Regions from separate parts of the Stenotrophomonas sp. 116085_Sma genome, predicted to be linked through region 1. Evidence: riboswitches for the same ligand, from Rfam matches in the RefSeq annotation. Region 1 holds a riboswitch; the other holds the start of a gene.
The links. Region 1 has a riboswitch for thiamine pyrophosphate ahead of thiC (phosphomethylpyrimidine synthase ThiC). Riboswitches for the same ligand answer to the same signal wherever they lie in the genome.
Positions count from the first base shown of each region.

Region 1 (3,249 bases):
CTTTCCGGGACCGATGCGCTCGCCGGGCGGCGCCCGGCGCTACCTGCGCGGCATCACCCCTGGTGGTAGACCTCTGCACCTGCGGCGCGGAATTCGGCGGACTTCTCCTTCATGCCGGCCTCGGCGTAGTCACGCACATCCTGGGTGATCTTCATCGAGCAGAAGTTCGGGCCGCACATCGAGCAGAAGTGGGCCAGCTTGTGCGCATCCTTCGGCAGTGTCTCGTCGTGGAACTCCTTGGCCTTCTCCGGATCCAGCCCGAGATGGAACTGGTCCTCCCAGCGGAACTCGAAGCGCGCCTTGCTCAGTGCATTGTCGCGTACCTGCGCGCCCGGGTGTCCTTTGGCCAGGTCCGCCGCGTGCGCGGCAATGCGGTAAGCCATGATGCCGTCGCGCACGTCCTGGCGGTTGGGCAGGCCGAGGTGCTCCTTCGGCGTCACGTAGCAGAGCATGGCCGTACCGAACCAGCCGATCATCGCCGCACCGATCGCGCTGGTGATGTGGTCGTAGCCCGGCGCGATGTCGGTGGTCAGCGGCCCCAGCGTGTAGAACGGCGCTTCGCCGCACTCACGCAGCTGCTTGTCCATGTTCTCCTTGATCAGCTGCATCGGCACGTGGCCGGGGCCTTCGATCATGGTCTGCACGTCGTGCTTCCAGGCAATCTTCGTCAGCTCGCCCAGCGTCTCCAGTTCACCGAACTGCGCTGCATCGTTGGCATCGGCGATGCAGCCCGGGCGCAGGCCGTCTCCCAGCGAGAAGGTCACGTCGTAGGCCTTCATGATTTCGCAGATCTCTTCGAAATGCGTGTAGAGGAAATTCTCCTTGTGGTGCGCCAGGCACCACTTGGCCATGATCGAGCCACCGCGGCTGACGATGCCGGTGACCCGCTTGGCGGTGAGCGGCACGTAGCGCAGCAGTACGCCGGCGTGGATGGTGAAGTAGTCCACGCCCTGCTCGGCCTGCTCGATCAGCGTGTCGCGGAAGATTTCCCAGGTGAGCGCCTCGGCACGGCCATCGACCTTTTCCAGCGCCTGGTAGATCGGCACGGTACCAATCGCCACCGGCGAGTTGCGGATGATCCATTCACGGGTTTCGTGGATGTGCTTGCCGGTGGACAGGTCCATCACCGTGTCGCCGCCCCAGCGGATCGCCCACACCAGCTTCTCCACTTCCTCGGCGATGCCGGAAGACACGGCGCTGTTGCCGATGTTGGCGTTGATCTTGGTGAGGAAATTGCGGCCGATGATCATCGGCTCGCTTTCCGGATGGTTGATGTTGTTGGGCAGCACCGCACGACCACGGGCGATCTCGTCGCGCACGAACTCAGGGGTGATGATCTTCTGGATCGACGCACCGAACGCTTCGCCCGGGTGCTGCTGCAACAGGCCGGCATCGCGGATCGCGTCCAGCCGCTGGTTCTCGCGGATGGCGACGAATTCCATTTCCGGGGTGATGATGCCGCGCCGCGCGTAGTGCATCTGGGTGACGTTGGCGCCGGAACGCGCACGTCGCGGCAGGCTGCGCGCGGGGAAGCGCACGGCATCGAGCTTCGGGTCATGTTCGCGGTCGCGGCCGAATGAAGAGCTGAGGCCGTCGAGCTGTTCGGTGTCCCCGCGTTCCTCGATCCACGCACGGCGCAATGCCGGCAGGCCCGCGGAAAGATCGATGCGGGCCTGCGGATCGGTGTACGGGCCCGACGTGTCGTAGACCGTCACCGGCGCATTCTCTTCGCCGCCGAACAGCGTGGGCGTGCGGGTCAGCGCGATCTCGCGCATCGGCACCTGCAGGTCCGGGCGCGAACCGGGCACATGGATCTTGCGCGAGCCGGGAATGGGCCGGGTCACCGATTCGGAGAGTTGCTGGGCCTGTTGCTGCAGGGCGGAGAGCTGTGCGTTCATCGGGCATCGTCCAGGAAGGTCAGGGACGAAGCGGCGGCGCACGGCACCCGCGCACGGGCGGTCCTTGGGCGGAGTCCGGGCACGGCTGCATTGCAAAGCTTCCCTACGCCGGTATGAGCCGGATCAGGTTCCAAGGGACTGTCTCAACCGTGGCCACATGGCTCGGTACCCCCGCTTCTTGCTGCGCATTAGAGCATAGACCGCCCGCCTCCGGGGTCGGATCCGCTTTCCCGCGGAACGCGGATCCGACCCCGATCGGCATTCGTTAACGGAACCATGACGCCGCGTTCAGTAACGTGCACGCCCATCGCGTCGCTGAGATCGATGCGTTCCCCGCCGCCTTCGCGGCCCCTGCCCGGCGCGTGCTGCATGCCGCCGGCCCTTCGCTGCAAGCTCTGCTCGCTCCCCTCAATCCCCTTGATCGGAGAAGCTCCTTCATGGTGTTTCGCGTTTCCATCGCACTGGTTCTGTTGCTGGTGCTGCTTGCCGGTATCGCCCCCGGCCCCTTCAATACCGTGGTGCAGTCCATGCTGGCGGAGGTCATCCGCAGTGTCGGCTGGCTGTACCTGCTGGTGGTGTTCCTGGCACTGGTGTTCCTGATGTACCTGGCGTTCGGCCGCTTCGGCAACCTGCGCATCGGCGGCGAGGACGCCGAACCCGAATTCTCCCGCGCCAGCTGGATGTCGATGTTGTTCGCTGCCGGCATGGGCATCGGCCTGGTGTTCTGGGGTGCGGCCGAGCCCATCTCGCATTTCAGCAAGCCGCCGGAAGGACTGGCGCCGGAAAGCATGGACGCCGCGCGCGCCTCGATGCGCTACGCGTTCTTCCACTGGGGCCTGCATCCGTGGGCGATCTATGCGCTGATCGGCCTGGCGATGGCCTGGTTCCAGTTCAACCGCAATGGCCGCGGCCTGGTCAGCGACATGCTGCAACCGATCATCGGCCGTCACCATCGCGGCTGGATCGGCCGGGTGGTCAACATCGCCGCCGTCGTTGCCACCGCGATCGGTGTCGCCACCACGCTCGGCTTCGGCACCATCCAGATTGCCGCCGGTATCGAACGCGTGTTCGGCGTGCAGGCCACGGTCGCGGTGCAGATGACCATCATCGCCGTCGCCTTCGTGCTGTACATGGCCTCCACCGCCAGCGGCGTGGAGCGCGGGGTGAAATGGCTGTCCAACTTCAACCTGGCGTTGGCTGCGCTGCTGGCAGCCATCCTGCTGGTGCTTGGACCGACCGGCTTCATCTTCGATACGTTCACCACCACGCTGGGCTCCTACCTCAACCAGCTGGTGACGATGAGCCTGCGCATGTCACCGTTCTCCGGCAGCACCTAGGTGGCGGACTGGAC
Region 1 is NZ_CM151057.1:4,027,721-4,030,969, forward strand. Features, by position in the region: gene thiC (phosphomethylpyrimidine synthase ThiC) at 54-1,898, opposite strand; TPP riboswitch at 1,981-2,081, opposite strand; partial or broken gene ACZK0Z_RS18715 (BCCT family transporter) at 2,336-3,249, shown strand, end outside.

Region 2 (3,249 bases), 1.1 Mb from region 1:
GCAGGCTTGCACTGGCCACGATCTGCAATGCGTCCGTCAGCTGGCCGTTGGCGGTCAGCTCCAGGCCGGTGTGGGCCTGGGTGCCTTCCTCGATGAAGGTGTAGCCCACGTCGCTGTTGTCGGGCTTGGCGTACTGGTACGGCTGCGAAATTCGGAACACCGCCGCGCCCAGGGTCAGCGCCTCGACCGGCACGTACTTCACGCCCACTTCCAGCTGCCGCGACTGCACCGACGGCAGGAAGGTGTCGGCATTGCTGGTCCAGAACGGCGCTTCCTGGCCCAACGAAATGCCACGCACGTAGCTGGCGTAGGCGTTGAGCTGGTCGGTGGCCTTCCATACCACGGCGGTCTGTGGCAGGAAGCGCGACAGGCGGCTGTGGCGCTGCGGGGTGCCGCGCTTGTCGTAGGCGCGCTCGTCCAGGCGCACGAAGCGGCCACCGGCCAGCCACTGCCAGTCATCACCGAAGCTCATCCGGTCCAGCGCGAAGAACGCGGTCTGGCGGCTGTCCAGGCGGCGTGCGGACGGGCCTGGCATCTTCGGCGACGGCTCGAACACTGGCACCGGCGTTTCGTGGATGTTGCTGGTGCCGACGTACTCGTTGACGCTGGGGCGCTTGTCCACGGTGCGGCGGAAGTAGTCGGCGCCGACGGTCAGCTGGTGGCCGACGCTGCCGGTCTCGAAGCGACCGCGCAGCTCGGCACGGGCCTGCTGGTTGCGTCGGGTGTCGTCCGGGCTGCGGTAGTCGTAGATGTCGTAGTCGCCGTTGGGTGCGAAGTAGTTGCCTGGCACGCTGCCATCGGCGCATTGCACGGCGTAGTAGCAGCCGTAGGCGAAGGCGACGTTGTCGTCGATCACCGAGCGGCTGTGGCCGACCGAGACGCGCGACTGCCAGGCCTCGTTGAAATCGTAGGTGTGCAGGGCGGTGATGTTGGTGCTGGCGATATCCACCGGGCGCTGCCACGGCTGGTAGCCGAGCAGGTGCTCGCGGTCGACGCCGCGCGGCAGGTCGCGTGCGCCCAGCAGCTGGTAGCCGGACACCGAACGCTGCGAGCTGGTCTGGTAGTTGGCATCCACTTCCAGCTTGCCGCGCTCGCCGATCAGCCAGTCGGCCGCCAGCGAGTAGAAGTTGCGACGGCCATCGGCGTGCTCGACATAGGAATTGCTGGAGTCCCAGGCGGCATTCAGGCGAAGACCGAAACGCGGGGTGATCCAGTGGCCGACATCGACGGCGACGTAGCGCGAGCCTTCCGAATCGGTACCGAGCGTGGCGGTGCGCACTTCGGCCGGGCGCTTGCCGATGTAGTTGATGATGCCGCCGGGCGCCATCACGCCTGCGGCCAGGCCGGCTTCACCCTTGAGGATCTCCACCGACTGCACGTTCTCCAGCGCCAGGCGCTGTTCGCCGGCGATGGACAGTCCGTTGAAGCGGTAGCCGGTGGCGGGGTCCAGTGCGAAGCCACGGATGGCGACGTTCTGGTAGTAACCCACCGGCGCATACGCATCACCCAGCGAGGCATCGTTGCTGGCCAGCTCGGACAGCGAACGCACCTGGCGGCGATCGAGGTAGTCGCGCTCAAGCACGTTCACCGACGCCGGCGTGTCCTTCCAGCTGCCGCCACCGAAGGCATTCACGCGCGAAGTATCGGTCTTCGGTCTGCCGGCCTGCACGCGCACCGCTGCCAGTTCGGTCGGCGAGCGTTCGGCGCCGGTGGCAGCCGCATCGGGGGACGCATCGGGGGACGCATCGGCCTCGCTGGCGTGCAATGGCAGCGCGGCGCAGAGGGCGAGGGAAAGCAGGGTGGGGCGCAGGCAGCTGTTCATTCGGTTCGTCTTCGGACAACAAGGGAGACGAAGCGACGGCGCGCAGGTGCACCGGCCCATGACGGGGGTGTGGCTGCGGCTCAAAGCTCCCTACGCCGGTGCAAACCGGATCAGGTTCCAAGGGACTCTCTCAGCCTGGCAGATCCAGGCACCCCCGCTTCAGGTGGCCATTTCACTACAAATGGTACGGATTTGCGAGCCGGCGCCCTTCAGGCTGCCGCGTGCAGGGCCTGCAGCAGTGCCTGTCCCGGCGCGCTGTGGAACCATGCCGGGTGCCCCAGCATGAAGGGCTGCCACGCCACGTCCGCGTTCGCGGTGGAGCCGGTGATGCCTTCGAAGTACTCCACTTCGGACAGTGCGAAGTCGAAATGGACCATCGGCAGCAGGTCGGCCAGCAGGTGCACGCGTGCCGCAGACAGCGGCAGTACCTGGCGGTAGCCGTCGAGCAGGGCCAGCGCGATATCGATGCGCATCGCCTCCATGCCGCGCTCGAGTTCCAGCCACGCCACCGCGTTGCGCTCGATCGCGGTGGCGAGGTCGAACAGCGCGCTGGTGGGCGAGGCCAGGCCGAAATCCAGCACGGTGCTGACCTGCCCGTCGCGCCACAGCAGGTTGGACACATGCCAGTCGTTGTGCGCCCACAGCCGCGGCTCGTCGCGCAGGCGCGCGGCCAGGCCGGCGTGCCACGGCAGCACGTCGCGCTGCAGCTGCGCCTCCCATGGGATGCGTGTGAGGTAACGTGCCAGGCCGGGGCGTTCGTGCAGCCCTGACTTGATTGCCGCGATCGGATCGTCGGCGCGGATCAGATCGTCGCGCGCGACCAGCAGGTGGGTACTGCGTTGGGGCGCGTGGTAGCGGGCGGCGGCGCGGTGCAGCGTGGCCAGCATGCGGCCCGCCTCGCGTGCCTGCGCGACATCGGTCAGCAGCGACCACGACACGGCGTCGCGGTAGACGTCTTCGCCCACGCCGACGGCATGCAGTTCAAAGGTCCATTCGCCGTGTTCAACGGCCGTGCGGCCATCGGTCGCCGCCAGCACCTGCACCACCGGTACGCCCCCTGCGGCGAGACGGGCGATGAAGCGATGTTCTTCTTCCAGGCAGGCCGCGCTGCGCACGCTGTGGTGATGGCGCTTGACGAACACCGCGCCGTCCACGCCGTCGACGATGGCGGCGGCCGACAGTGGTCGCGGGCTGTGCCAGCGGGCCTGGCTGTGCTCGCCCAGCTGCGGGTAGCGCGCACCCAGCCACGCGATGTCCGCGGCGCTGATGGGTGGCCAGTCGGCAGCGACCTCGTCGTTGTTGAGGCCCTGCACGCGGTGGGAGGAAGACGTCATGCCGCAGCCCGAGTGGGAAAAATCACATCCAAGGCTGCGCATTCAACGCCATGACCACGGCCAACGCAAACGGGCGGGTCATCGACCCGCCCG
Region 2 is NZ_CM151057.1:269,449-272,697, forward strand. Features, by position in the region: gene ACZK0Z_RS01195 (TonB-dependent siderophore receptor) at 1-1,822, opposite strand, end outside; TPP riboswitch at 1,893-1,988, opposite strand; gene ACZK0Z_RS01200 (phosphotransferase) at 2,032-3,156, opposite strand.
Region 2: it holds a riboswitch for thiamine pyrophosphate, as region 1 does, so the genes downstream of both, ACZK0Z_RS01195 (TonB-dependent siderophore receptor) here and thiC (phosphomethylpyrimidine synthase ThiC) in region 1, are expected to answer to the same signal.